Regions from separate parts of the Trinickia sp. genome, predicted to be linked through region 1. Evidence: predicted binding sites of a transcription regulator. Region 1 holds the regulator's gene; the other holds the start of a gene.
What was found. Region 1 encodes HrcA, which represses chaperone genes, less so after heat shock. Its sites were predicted from a motif close to TTAGCACTCNNNNNNNNNGAGTGCTAA; they were not measured.

Region 1 (7,273 bases):
TCGAGGCGCTGGGCTTTGCCGACGCCGAAGACCTCCTCGCCCGGCTCGTCGGCATCCGTCGTTCGATGCGCTACCAGGGGCTGCCGGAGCGCAGCCGCGAACGGTTCGATACGATTGCGCGGCGGGCTCTCGAGGCGACAGCGGCGTGGGAGCCCGCCGACAAACGCAGCACGACGCTCGCGCGGCTCTTCGACTTGCTCGAGGCCGTGGGCCGGCGCGGCGCTTATCTCGCGCTGCTGAACGAGTATCCGGCCGCGCTCGATCGCGTACTCGCCGTGCTGGCCGCATCGCGTTGGGCGGCCGGCTACCTGACGCGCCATCCGCAGTTGCTCGACGAACTGCTCGACGACGAAGCGATCGCGAGCCCGTTCGATTGGACCGGGTTCAAGGCTTCGCTGCGCACCCGGCTGGCCGCGGCGGATGGCGTCGAGCATCAGATGGACCTTCTGCGGCACGCCCACCAAGCGGAGGTGTTCCGCATCTTGCTGATCGATCTGGCCGGCAAGCTCAGCGTCGAGCAGGTCAGCGACCGGCTGTCGGAGCTCGCCGATTCGGTGCTCGACGTGACGATCGAAGCGGTGTGGCGCCAACTGCCCAAACGTCACCGCGAATCGCCGCGGTTTGCCGTGATCGCTTACGGCAAGCTCGGCGGCAAGGAACTCGGCTATGCCTCGGATCTCGATCTGATCTTTCTGTATGACGACCCGGACGAAGCGGCCGCCGAAATCTATGCCACTTTTACGCGGCGTCTCATCACGTGGCTCACGACGGCGACGGGAGCCGGCACGTTGTTCGACGTCGATTTGCGGTTGCGGCCGAACGGCGAATCGGGCTTGCTGATCACCGATCTCGATGCGTTCCGGCGTTACCAATTGCGCGAGGGCGATGCAGCCAATACGGCGTGGGTTTGGGAGCACCAGGCCTTGACGCGCGCACGGTTTTGCGCGGGCGATGCGCAGATCGGGACCGAGTTCGAGGCGATCCGCAAACAGGTGCTCACGATGCCGCGCGAGGCGGGGCCGCTTGCGACGGAAATCGTCGCGATGCGCGAGCGCGTCGCAGCCGGCCATCCGAACCGCAGCGACCTCTTCGATCTCAAGCACGATCGAGGCGGCATGGTCGATATCGAATTCATCGTCCAATACTGGGTCTTGCTGCACGCCGCGCGCGACCCCGAGCTCATTCTCAATACCGGCAACATCGCGCTGCTGCGCGAAGTAGCACGCTATGGGCTCATGCAGCCGGAAGAGGCGGAGACCGTAGGCGGCGCTTACCGCGCTTATCGCAAACTGCAGCACCGCTTGCGGCTCGATGGCATGGAGAAGGCGCGTGTACCGGCCGCGCAAATCGCCGCCGAACGCGATGCCGTGCTGCGGTTGTGGCAGCGGGTGTTTGGGTGAGGGCTTGCACCGGCGCCAGCGGGCGGAGCCGCGGGCCGCGAGCCGGCGGTCCCTAAGCCGCGAGCATCTCCTTGGCGTGGCGGCGCGTGGTGGCCGTGATTTCGAGGCCGCCCAGCATGCGCGCCACTTCCTCTATCCGGCTCGTACGGTCGAGCTGCGTCACGGTGGACATCGTGCCGCCGTCCGCCGTACCGGCTTTGGCGACCTGGAAGTGGTGATCCCCGCGCGCCGCGACCTGCGGCAAATGCGTCACGCAGAGCACCTGCCGATCGCGGCCCAGTTGATGCAGCAGCCGGCCGACGACTTCCGCCACGCCGCCGCCGATGCCCGTATCGACTTCGTCGAAAATCAGTGTCGGCGTCGGGCTCGCGGCGCTGGCGATCACCGCCAATGCCAGGCTGATACGCGCGAGTTCGCCGCCCGAGGCGACTTTGGCGAGCGGCCTGGGCGGCACCCCTGCGTGGCCTGCCACGCGAAATTCGATCTGTTCGAGACCGTGCGCACCGCCTTCGGCGAGCGGGACGAGCGCGACTTCGAAGCTGCCGCCGGCCATGGACAGCTCCTGCATGCCCGCCGTGACCGCGGCGCTCAATGCTTTCGCCGCCTTCGCACGTGCTTTCGAGAGCTGCTTCGCCTCGCGCAGGTAGGCTTCATGCGCCGTGGCGACGGCCGCTGTCAGCGTATCGAGATCCGCCGCGGCGTCGAGCGCGGCCAATTGCGCGCGGCGTGCCTCGTGCTCGGCCGGCAGCGTTTCCGGTTGCAACCGGAACTTGCGGGCGAGCGAGTGCAGCGCATCGAGCCGGGCTTCGACCTGCGCGAGCCGATCCGGATCGAGCTCGAGCTTTTGCGCATAGTGGGTCAGCGAATAAACGGCCTCGCGCAATTGAATTTCGGCGGGCTCGAGCGAGGCGAGCGTGTCGCCGAGCGCCGGATCGATATCGGCCAGATCGCGCAGTTTCGAGACGATCGAGCCGAGCCGGCCGAGCATGGCATTGTCCGCCTCCGACAGCGCATCGACGGCGCCGCGCACGCCTTCGATCAGATTTGCGGAGTGCGCGAGCCGACGGTGCTCGGCGGAGATTTCTTCCCATTCCCCGGCTTGCGGTGAGAGCTTGTCGAGCTCGGCAAGCTGCCATGCGAGGCGCTCGCGCTCGAGCTGCAGCTCGCGATCGCGCGTTCGAGCGAGCTCGAGCGCATGTTGCGCATCGCGCCAGCTTCGGTGCGCGCTTGCCACCGTGGCGGCAGACGCCGTGAGGCCCGCATGGGTATCGAAAAGCGTGCGTTGCGCATCGGGGCGCATCAATAACTGATGGGCATGCTGCCCGTGGATATCGACGAGCCGTTCGCCGAGCTCGCGTAATTGCGCGAGCGTGGCGGGCGTGCCGTTGATGAACGCGCGTGAACGCCCGTTGGCATCGACGACGCGTCGCAGCATGACCGCGCCGCCCGCTGCGTCGGGCTCGGGCCGCGCGAGCGCCTGGTCGTCGAGCCAGCGTTCGACCTCCGCCGTGGCGCTGAACTCCGCCGTGATATCGGCGCGGCTCGTGCCGGTGCGCACGACGTCGGCGTCCGCGCGTGCGCCCAGCGTCAATGCGAGTGCGTCGATGAGGATCGATTTGCCGGCGCCGGTTTCACCCGAAAAAACAGTAAAGCCGCGGTCGAATTCCAGGTCGAGCGCGGCGACGATGACGAAGTCGCGTATCGAGAGGTGGCGGAGCATGGGAATGGTGAGGTTGACGTCGTGTTCTCGTATGGGTTGCCGACGGCTGAGGCCGCTCGGGCGCCGTGGTCCGTCGGCGCGCCTCGTCTAGAGCGGCCCTGTCGCGTTGTCCGGTTCCTCGCCGCCGGACGGATGCTCGTTCCAATGGAGCTTTTGCCGCAGCGTCGCGTAATAGCTATAGCCGACGGGATGCAGAAACGGCACGGTGTGACGCGAGCGCCGCACTTCGATCGTGTCGTTGAGCTCGAGCGCGGTAAACGATTGCATGTCGAAATTCACGTTGACGTCGCGTCCGCCGATGATCTGGATGCCGAGCTTGCATTCGTCCGGCACGACGATCGGGCGATTCGACAGCGCGTGCGGAGCGATCGGCACGAGCACGAGACCGCGCAGCTGCGGATGAAGAATGGGGCCCTGCGAGGACAGCGCATACGCGGTCGAACCCGTCGGCGTGGCGACGATGAGGCCATCCGAGCGCTGGTTGTACATGAAGCGCCCGTCGACGAGCACGCGCAGCTCCGCCATGCCGGAAAAACCGCTGCGGTTGACCACCACATCGTTGAACGCGAGCGCGTGATAGATCGGCTCGCCCGCGCGCATGATGCGCGCTTCGAGCAGCGTGCGCTCCTCGCGCTCGAAACTGCCCGCGAGCATCTGCGGCACGCGCTGTTGCATCTCGGAGACGGGGATATCGGTGATGAACCCGAGCCGCCCCTGATTGACGCCGATGAGGGGCGTACGATAGGGCGCAAGCTGGCGGCCGATGCCGAGCATCGTGCCGTCGCCGCCCAGCACCACCGCGACATCGGCCCGCGCGCCGATTTCGGCCGGCGTGAGGGACGGATAGCCGCCGATGCCGATATCGCGCGCGGTCTCGGCTTCGAATACCACTTCGAAGCCCCGCTGCGCGATGCAAGCGGCGAGCGCCGCCAGCGGCTCGCCGATGCCGGGCGTGTTGCTGCGCCCGACGAGCGCAACGGTCTTGAACTGGGTGCCAATATTCATGCCGGCATTACACCATAGCTGGGGTCCTAAAAGAACCGTTGTTCCACCCGGTCCCGCAATATTGATTTGTCGCTAGAATGATGACGTGCCGATGAAGGGCGGGCCGCGCGCCGGGACCCGCCGTGCGGCAACCCGAACGCCCCCAGGCGGCCCGGGGACCATCGGCGATTGGCTAAAATTTTGCGTCATGCTAGAACCACGCGCACAAACCTTGTTGAAAACCCTGATCGAACGCTATATCGCGGAAGGTCAGCCGGTCGGCTCGCGCACGTTGTCGCGCTATTCCGGGCTCGAATTGAGTCCGGCGACGATCCGCAACGTGATGTCGGACCTCGAGGAGATGGGGCTCGTGGCCAGTCCGCATACGTCGGCGGGCCGGATCCCGACGCCGCGCGGCTACCGTTTGTTCGTCGATACGATGCTGACGGTCGAATCCGTCGCGGACGAGGAAGCCGTCACACGGGCCGTCAAACGGACGCTGCAGCCCGGCGAGCCGCAAAAAGTCGTCGCGGCGGCGGCCAGCGTGCTGTCGAACCTGTCGCAATTTGCCGGCGTCGTGCTGACGCCGCGTCGCAGCCACGTGTTCAAGCAGGTCGAATTCATGCGGCTGTCCGACAAGCGCATTTTGCTGATCATCGTGACGCCCGAGGGCGATGTCCAAAACCGCATCATGGCGACGCGGCGCGAATATTCCCCCTCGCAACTCACTGAAGCGTCGAATTACATCAATGCGCACTTTGCGGGGCTCTCGTTCGACGAGGTCCGCCGGCGGCTGCGCGAGGAAATCGACGAACTGCGCGGCGACATGACGGCGCTCATGCACGCGGCGGTGACCGCGAGCACGGACGAATCCGACACCGGCGAAACGGTGCTGATCTCGGGCGAGCGCAATCTGCTCGAAGTGGCGGACCTTTCGTCCGACATGGCGCGGCTGCGCAAGCTTTTCGACGTATTCGACCAAAAGACGAGCCTCCTGCAATTGCTGGATGTGTCGAGTCATGCGCAGGGCGTCCAGATATTCATCGGTGGCGAATCGAATCTCGTCCCGATCGAGCAAATGAGCGTCGTGACGGCGCCTTACGAGGTCAATGGGACGATCGTCGGCACGCTCGGTGTCATCGGGCCGACGCGCATGGCCTACAGCCGTGTGATCCCGATCGTCGACATCACCGCGCGATTGCTGTCGACCGCGCTCAGTCAGCACTAGACTTTGGCGCGGCGTCGGCACCGGTAGGTCGCCGGCGGGCCATGGGCGAATGATGCACGGTGCGGGCAAAGCCCCGCCATTGGCCGGATGGCCGAATGTCGGGCAGCACGGGCGGCTCGCTATAATGCCCTTCACGTGAACCGAGCTTGTGCCGCGCCGCTCAAGCCTTGCTACGATTGCCCATGCGCTTCGATCTCGAGCTGCCGTCGCAGCCTGCCACGTCTCATCGCGTCGCCGTGCTGCTGATCAATCTCGGCACGCCCGATGCCCCGACGCCACGCGCGGTGCGCCGGTATCTCGCGCAATTCCTGTCGGATCCGCGCGTCGTGGAAATCCCGGCGCTCGTCTGGCAGCCGGTGTTACGCGCATTGATCCTGCCGTTCCGGGGCCGCTCGTCGGCCCGAAAGTACGCGTCCGTCTGGATGCAGGAAGGCTCGCCGCTGCGCGTCCACACCGAAAAGCAGGTCGAAACGCTGCGTACGCTGCTGCATGCGAACGACTATCCAGTGATCGTCGAGTATGCGATGCGCTACGGCACGCCGGGCATCGGTGCGATGCTCAACCAGTTGAAGCTGGCGGGCGCCGAGCGCGTGTTGTTGATGCCGATGTATCCGCAATATTCGTCGTCGACCACGGCGACCGCGTTCGACGCCGCATTCGCGGCGCTCGGGCGCATGCGCAATCAGCTCGAAATCCGCACCGTGCGGCACTATGCGGATCATCCGGCCTATATCGGCGCGCTGGCCGAGCAGGTGCGGGCGTACTGGGCTGTCCATGGCACCCCGAATTTCGCCTCGGGCGACAAACTGATTCTCAGTTTCCACGGCGTGCCCAAGCGGACGCTCGATCTGGGCGATCCCTACCATGGCCAATGCCAGCAGACGGCGGCAATGCTGACGACGGCGCTCGGATTGACGGCCACCGAATGCCTCGTCACGTTCCAGTCGCGGTTCGGCCGCGCGCAGTGGCTGCAGCCCTACACCGCGCCGACCCTGCGCGAACTCGGGGCGGGCGGCGTGCGCCGGGCCGATGTCTTCTGTCCGGGCTTTACGGCCGATTGCCTGGAAACGATCGAGGAAATCGGGATCGAGGTCCGCGACGAATTTCTGCATGCCGGCGGCAAGGAATTTCATCGCATTCCATGCCTGAACGCCGCACCGGCCTGGATTGCCGCGCTGGGCGAAATCGTCGCGCAGCAGCTTCAAGGCTGGCCGGCGCAGGCGCCAGCCGCGGCCGGCGCGCTCGCATGACCACGCGGCGCTTCCAAAGCGCACCGGCGTGCGCGCACTTGCGGGCGGCGGGCAGGATCGTTGCGCGCAAGCGTACGGACGCGGTGCGCGCCCCGAGCCCATTTCAGCGATTGCCATGAACTTCAAGATTTCGACGGAACCGGGTGCGCGCCTGCGCATCGACAAATGGCTCTGGGCCGCGCGCTTTTTCAAGACGCGGTCCGTGGCGGCTGACGCAGTGGACAAGGGCCGCGTGCGAATTGGCGGCGCGACCGTGAAGCCAGCCAAGGAAGTCCGGGTGGGCGATCTGGTCGTGATAGAAATCGACCGGCTCAGCTGGGAAGTCCGCGTGGTGGGTGTATGCGAGGTGCGCGGGCCGGCCGCTGTGGCACAGACGCTTTACGAGGAAACGCCGGAAAGCCGCGCGAAGCGCGCGGCCGAGGAGCAACGGCGCCGTACCTATCGCGAGCCGGCAGCCACGCTGCACGGGCGGCCGACGAAGCGCGACAGGCGCGTCATCGACAAACTTTCAGGTGGGGATTGAAAAGTTGCTCGAAAGTGGCATGGACGGCACCATATTCCGTCGTTCTGTCGGTGACGGCGCCGGAGATGCAGATGGTCGTGGTCCCCGCGACGAGTACCAGCGCGACCACCGCAATTGCAAAGGTCAGTTTCACGGTACTCCCCCAATGGAGATGAGCGGGCACGGACA
Region 2 (7,273 bases), on a different contig from region 1:
CCTCGGTCGCAGCTACGATGCGGTCATACGCGTGAACAGCCAATCGGGCAAAGGCGGCTCGACATTCCTGCTCGAGCGCGGGCTCGGCTTTGCGCCACCGCGCCGCCTGCAAATCGAATTCAGTCATGTCGTGCAGCAAATCGCCGACGAATCCGGCGTCGAAGTCACGGGCGAAGCGATCTGCGAACGGTTCGCCCGCGAATATCTCGGCGTGCGGGGACCGGCCACGCGCACCGACGCCGCCACGGTGCGCTGGCAGCGTCGCGAAGTGGCCCGTATAGGCGAGGACCCGGCGCATGCGCAAGGCGATGCACTCGTCGAAGCGGTGGCATGCGCGCTCAGCGCCGAGGCCGCCTGCCCGATCGATGTCTGCTCCTACGAGACTGCACGCACGGCCGACGGCGGCTGGGCCGCGTTCGTCGGCTGTCGTGCGGGCAGCGCGCCGCTGCGTTTCGGCGTCGGCGTGCATGCCGATGCCGCGACGGCCGCGGTGGACGCGCTCATCAGCGCGGTGAACAGGTTCGAGTGGAGCGACGACGAGCGTCAGGCCGCAGCGTGAGACGAATACGCTGCCGGTAAGGGAACGCGCGCGCGCTGACGCGTCATTCGAGCGCGCAGCGCGTCGCGTGCCACGCCACGAGACGCCATTGGCCGTCTTCTTGCGCCTGAATGGCCGTATAGGCGATCGGATAGAGCAAGGCGCCGTTGTTCGCTTCCATTTCGATCAGCGCGCGTCCCGTCACCACACAGGTCTCGCTGCCGACGGGCAACACGTCTTGCGATTGCACTTCGATTTGCCGGTAGCGCCGTCGGCCCGCGGAGATGGCGTCGATGAATTGCTGCTTCGTCTCGCGCTTGCCGTTGGTATGAACGAAGCTCACGTTCTCGGACAGCAACTCGTTGAGCATCGGCACGTCGCCGTCGACCATTGCGCGAAACCGGTCCCGCTCGAGTACGCGAATCGCTTCGATCATCTTTGCCGCCATCGCTCAGCTCCCATGCACCCGAATGCCGCACGGGACATTCGCGTCAGAAGTTGTATTGCAGATATAGCTGGCTGAAATTTATACCAGGATTCGGCTCTTTGATACCGGCATTCGAAACATGTTGAAATCGAAAGCCGGCCTGGTACTGCTGGTGGCCGCCGAATTGCGCGCCGACGCCGACGATCTCGGTGAACTGAAAGGCCGTGCCCATCGAGTACCCATCCTTGATCGTCACACGTGAGAGCCCGCGCACACCCGCGCCCGCCTCGATGAAGGGGCGGACGGCGCCGGCGCTTTTGATGAAGCGGACCATGGGCTGTACACCGAATGTGTAGACGTCATGACGCGACGTTCCGTTGCCCGGGTGCCAATAGTCCACATGGGCTTCGCCGACGAGAGAAAAATGCCAGCCGCCCATCTCCCACCAGTTGATGCCCGGGTCCCAGACGAGGCCCAGGTCGAGCTTGTTGACATCGTGTTCGCCAAATCCTCCTCCGAGCTGCACGCCGAAAGTATCGGCCCGCGCGAGACCCGGTGCTGCGGCAAGCATTGTGGCCGCCGCCAGTGCCGCTATGACGAAAACGCTCGAGGGACGTTGCCGGATCCGGTTCTTCTTTTTCATTCGCATACTCCGAAGGGGCTCGTTGATGATCGGGCCACTACCACGCGCCATGCGGCCCGAAGCGCGTCTATCTTACGGTATGGTTTTTCCGCGCGTCGTATCGTCTCGCGCAATACACAATCTCGGAAAAAGGGGATGCTTCAGTTCGAGTCAAGCCCCAATTCCTGCTCGCTTTCCCCCTTCGCGGCCCGTCCGCGACCAATAGGAGTAGAATTACCTATCGATTCAACGGAATCGATAGCTTCACGGAACTTCCGGCGCCATTTGAGACTCCAACACTTAGCACTCGGCTTCCGGGAGTGCTAATATCCCCCGGAGTCGTACTTGTGACTGAGCGGTAGTCCGATTTCAAGGAGTTTCCTACGTGAGCAACGCAATGACCCTTCCGAGCCCTCTCGCCCCGGCGTCCGCCATGGCCGCTTCGGCAGGTGCTCTGACGCTCGCGCCAACGTCGATGCTGCCCGGCCAACTGGGCAACATCGACGCGTACATCCAGGCTGTCAACCGCATTCCGATGCTGACGGCGGAGCAAGAGCGCCGGTTCGCCACTGAATATCGCCTGCACAACAACCTCGATGCCGCGCGTCAGCTCGTGCTGTCGCACCTGCGTCTCGTCGTATCGATCGCACGCAATTATCTCGGCTACGGTCTGCCGCATGCGGATCTCATCCAGGAAGGCAACATCGGGCTGATGAAGGCGGTCAAACGGTTCGATCCCGAGCAAAACGTGCGCCTGGTGTCGTACGCGATCCACTGGATCAAAGCGGAGATCCACGAATACATCCTGCGCAACTGGCGCATGGTGAAAGTCGCGACGACGAAGGCTCAACGCAAGCTGTTCTTCAATCTGCGCAGCCACAAGCAAGGGCTGCAAGCGTTCTCGCCCGACGAGATCGAAGGCCTCGCGAAAGAACTGAACGTCAAGCGCGAAGAAGTCACCGAGATGGAAACGCGGCTCTCCGGTGGAGACATCGCGCTCGAAGGACACGTCGAAGACGGCGAGGAGTCGTACGCGCCGATCGCCTATCTGGCGGACGCGCACAGCGAGCCGACGGCTGTGCTGGCCGCCCGTCAACGCGACAAGCTGCAAACGGACGGCATCGCCGAAGCGCTCGATTCGCTCGACGCACGCAGTCGCCGCATCATCGAAGCGCGGTGGCTCAACGTCGACGATGACGGATCGGGAGGCTCGACGCTGCATGAACTCGCCGCCGAGTTCGGTGTGTCGGCCGAGCGGATTCGTCAGATCGAAGCGAGTGCGATGAAAAAGATGCGCAACGCGCTGGCCGCGTACGCTTGAGTCTCGTCGGCCCGCCCGTTCGGCGGACTAAAAGAAAGAGCGGCATCAGGTCACCCTGGCCGCTCTTTTTCATTGCCTGAACCGAGTTCAGGCGCGCATCGGCCTCAGACGGGCTGTGGCGAGACGCCCGCCGTCGGCGGGAGGCGCGTGGCCAGTTGCCTGGCGTAGCGCTGCGCGGCAGTGCCGCAGACGATGTGGAACGTATCGGCCGATACCCAGGCAACATCGAGCTCGCCGAGCCGCTGGCGATCGACGGCGCCCGGATCGCGTACGACTACGCGCAACCGCGTGGCCGCCACGGCATCGAGTGCCGCGACGTTCGTCGCACCGCCGAAAACGGCGAGCCAGCGCATCGGATCGGGATCGAGCGGTCCGCTCGGTCCTTGCTCGGCGCCGGCAGCGGCCGGCGCGGCCTGCCCTGCCGGACCAGCCATGGCCGCACGGATTTCGTCGGCGATCATGTCGGCTTCCGGCCCGATGACGACCTGCACGTTGCGCGCGTCGCGCTTGAGTACGCCGCGTGCGCCGATGGCCTTCAACTGCGGCTCCGAAATTTTTTCCGCATCGACCACTGAAAGACGCAGGCGCGTGGTGCAGGCGTCGACGAGCGTCAGGTTCGAAGCACCGCCGAGCGCAGCGATGTAGCGCACGGCACGCGGCGCGGCGGCGCCCGCCGTCGGCGCCACATAACCGCCAGCCCCGAACGATTCGATCTGGGCGTCGGTCGTCGCGGGTTCGCGGCCCGGTGTGGCCATGTTGAACTTGCGGATGAAGAACCGGAACAGCCCGTAGTAGACCGCCGCATAGACGAGTCCGATCGGAATCGCGAGCCAGCCTTTCGTCGACAACCCGTAGTTCAGTACGTAGTCGATCGCGCCGGCGGAGAACGTGAAGCCCAGATGGATGCCTAGCGCCTGACAGATCGCGAGCGAAAGGCCGGTGAGCAACGCGTGGATCACATAGAGCACCGGTGCGAGGAACATGAAGCTGAACTCAACGGGTTCCGTCACGCCGGTCAGAAACGATGTCAGCGCCATCGAAAACAGCAGGCCACCCACCATCGCGCGGCGCTCCTTCGGCGCTTCGTGCAGCATGGCCAGGCACGCCGCCGGCAGGCCGAACATCATGATCGGGAAAAAGCCCGTCATGAAGCCGCCCGCGGTGGGATCGCCCGCAAAGAAGCGATGCAGATCGCCCGTCACCGCGGCGCCGCCGCCCGGAGGCGTGAACGTGCCGAATACGAACCAGGCGAGCGAATTGATGATGTGATGCAGACCCGTCACGAGCAGCAATCGGTTCAGCGTGCCATAGACGAATACGCCGATCGCGCCGGCCGTCGTCAGCCAGTGGCCCGTCGCGTCGATGGCCGCCTGCACGGGTTGCCAGACGTACCCGAAGACGACGCCCAATACCACACAGGCCAGCCCGGTCACGATCGGCACGAAGCGCTTGCCGCCGAAGAACGCCAGATAATCGGGCAGCTTGATGTCCTTGTAGCGGTTATAGAGCATCCCCGCCACGATCCCCGCGATGATCCCCGACAGCACGCCCATGTTGAGCTTGTCGTTGATGTCCTTCATCACGGCGATTTCGATCAGATAGCCGATCGCACCCGCCAATGCGGCAACGCCATTGTTGTCCTTCGCGAAGCCCACCGCCACGCCGATCGCGAACAGCAACGGCAGATTGTCGAAGATCGTGCCGCCGGCGTCGGCAATCATCTTGATGTTGAGCACGTCGGCCTGGCCGAGGCGCAGCAAAATGCCCGCGACCGGCAGCACCGCAATCGGCAGCATCAGCGCTCGCCCTAGCCGCTGGACCTTCATAAATGGATTTCCGTCCATGAGTGCCTCCAATGTCTTCTCGTCGTCGATGCTTGTTTGAGTGCGATGCCGACTCGCTCGAAAAAGCGCGGTGCGCCTAGTCGAGCGGCCAGATTTCGCGGCTTGCTGCTCTTACCGCCTGCGCCGAGTCGAGCTCCAACGCATCCAGCGCGCGTTGGCGGCACAGTTGATAATCGAGTCGGCGCACACGCGCCTTGATGCCCGGTACGGCAACCGGATCAACCGAAAGCTCTGTCACGCCGAGGCCGACGAGAAGCGGCACGGCAAGCGGATCGCCCGCGAGCGCCCCGCAGACGCCGACCCACTTGCCGTACTTCGCGGCACCGCGCGTCGTCGCCTCGATGAGACGCAGCACGGCCGGATGCAGGCCGTCCGCCTGCGAGGCGAGATCGGGCTGGCAGCGATCCATCGCCAGCGTGTATTGCGTGAGGTCGTTCGTGCCGATCGAGAGGAAATCGGCGTGGCGTGCGAGCTGGTCGGCGAGCAGCGCCGCGGACGGCACCTCGATCATCACGCCCACTTCGATCGGATCGGTACGTCCCGCGGCACGGCCGAGCTCGTCGATATGGGCACGCAGGCGCATCAGCTCGTTGGCGTCGGTCACCATCGGCAACAGAATCCGCACCGAGCCATGAGGCTCGACCTCGATCAGGCCGCGTAATTGATCGTCCAGGAGATCGGGCCGCAATTGCGCGAGGCGTACGCCGCGCAGCCCGAGCGCCGGATTCGCTTCGGGCGGCAGCGTCAGATAAGGCACTTCCTTGTCGGCGCCGACGTCGAGCGTGCGGATGATGGCGCGGCGCCCTTGCAAGGCATCGACGATCGCCTGATAGCTTGCGCAATGCTCGCGAGCGCTCGGCGCCGTCTCGCGATGGATGAAAAGCAGCTCGGTTCGCAAGAGGCCAACGGCATCGGCTCCGTTTTCGATCGCGGTGCGCGCATCGTCGATCGTGGCGATGTTGGCGGCGACCTCGATCGCCCGACCGTCGGCCGTCGACGCGGCTTCCTGCGATACGCGACGGTTGGCCTCGCGCACGCCGGCCAGACGCTGCCGCTCGAGACGCGCGCGCTCGACGTCGAGCGCCGTCGGTGCGTACTCGATGCGTCCCGCGCTGGCGTCGACGACGACTTGTGTGCCGTCGGGAATCGCATGCAGCGCGTCGCCGACAGCGACGAGCGCCGGAATGCCAAGCTGCCGAGCGATGATGGCCGCATGCGAGGTCGCACCGCCGCCGGCCATGACGAGCGCCGCCACGCGCTTTCTGTCGAGCGACGACAGATCCGACGGCGTGAACTCGGTGGCAGCGAGCACGGCATCGTCGGGCAACGCGCGTGCATTCTGCTGCCCGTAGCCGAGCTCGCGCAGCACGCGCTTTTCGATATCGCGCAAATCGGCTGCGCGCTCGGCGAGCAGCATGTCTTCGACGTTCGCGAGCACGCCGATCTGTGCGCGAATGGCCTCGCGCCACGCGAAGCCCGCGCTTTTACCGAGACTGATGAGATCGCGCGCGGTATCGATGAGCGTCGGGTCCTCGAGCAGCACGCGATGCACGGCGAAGATGCCTGCTTCGCCGACGGCGCCGCGTTGCGAGGCGTCGCGCACCGTTGAGTTCAATTGCGCGTCGACGGCCGCCAACGCGCGATCGAGCAGGCGGCTTTCGGCCGCGGGCGTCCCGCTCCCGGCCTCGGGCAGATCGAATTGCGTATCGTCCCAGCGCGTGAGCGTGCCGACGGCAATGCCCGGCGCGGCGCACACGCCGGCGAGCGTGTTCGGATCGGCCGGCGCGCCGGCTATGACCGCCGCGGGGCGCGGCGCGGGGGAAGCAACGCGCGCGGGCGTCTCCTCCAGCTCGCCGTGTACTTCGCGCAGCAGCTCGCGCACGACCGCATCCACGGCCGCGGCCGCATCGGCGCCGACGGCGCGCACTTCGACGGCCGCGCCCTCGCCGGCGCCCAGCCCCATGAGTCCGACGACGCTCTCTATGCTCGCGCACCGCGTGCCATGGCAGACTTCGATCCGGGCATCGAGGCCGCGTGCGGCCTCGCGCGCACGCGCCGCGGGACGCGCATGGAGCCCGCCCGCGACCGCCAGCGTGATTTCGCGCGATGCTTGCGGTACGTCGGCCGCGTGCAGGGCCTCCGCCTGCGCGCGAGCCTTCGACGAGCCCGACACCGCGGTTTTCGAGCGCAGCACGAGCAGCGGCTCCCCGGTCCGAATCATGCCGCGGCGGGTTTCGCCCGGCCGCTCGACGATCTCGAAGACATCGGTATTCGCCACGGCGACGATCGATATGAGACTGGGCGCTCTGGTCGCAACGAAGTCCTGATCGAATTCGATCAGGATGTCGCCGGCTTTCACGCGCGCGCCTTGCGCCACTTTCGCAGCAAACCCCTGTCCATTCAGATCGACGGTGTCGATGCCGATATGGAGCAGGATTTCCGCACCCTGCGCCGTTTGCAGGGTCAACGCATGGCCCGTGCGAGCGAGATGCGTCACCACACCTTCACAGGGCGCGACGAG

Region 2: rpoH (RNA polymerase sigma factor RpoH) is a predicted target of HrcA. The motif match lies at 1,888-1,914, and genes of this name have one in related genera.

Annotation. Positions count from the first base shown of each region.
Region 1 is NZ_JBMRBK010000020.1:152,866-160,138, reverse strand. It holds gene glnE (bifunctional [glutamate--ammonia ligase]-adenylyl-L-tyrosine phosphorylase/[glutamate--ammonia-ligase] adenylyltransferase) at 1-1,400, shown strand, start outside; gene recN (DNA repair protein RecN) at 1,453-3,120, opposite strand; gene ACO1XS_RS04140 (NAD kinase) at 3,208-4,125, opposite strand; gene hrcA (heat-inducible transcriptional repressor HrcA) at 4,313-5,332, shown strand; gene hemH (ferrochelatase) at 5,515-6,582, shown strand; gene ACO1XS_RS04125 (RNA-binding S4 domain-containing protein) at 6,698-7,105, shown strand.
Region 2 is NZ_JBMRBK010000037.1:46,630-53,902, reverse strand. It holds gene leuA (2-isopropylmalate synthase) at 1-559, shown strand, start outside; gene ACO1XS_RS10205 (nuclear transport factor 2 family protein) at 603-986, opposite strand; gene ACO1XS_RS10200 (acyloxyacyl hydrolase) at 1,030-1,614, opposite strand; gene rpoH (RNA polymerase sigma factor RpoH) at 1,973-2,908, shown strand; gene nagE (N-acetylglucosamine-specific PTS transporter subunit IIBC) at 3,013-4,752, opposite strand; gene ptsP (phosphoenolpyruvate--protein phosphotransferase) at 4,829-7,273, opposite strand, start outside.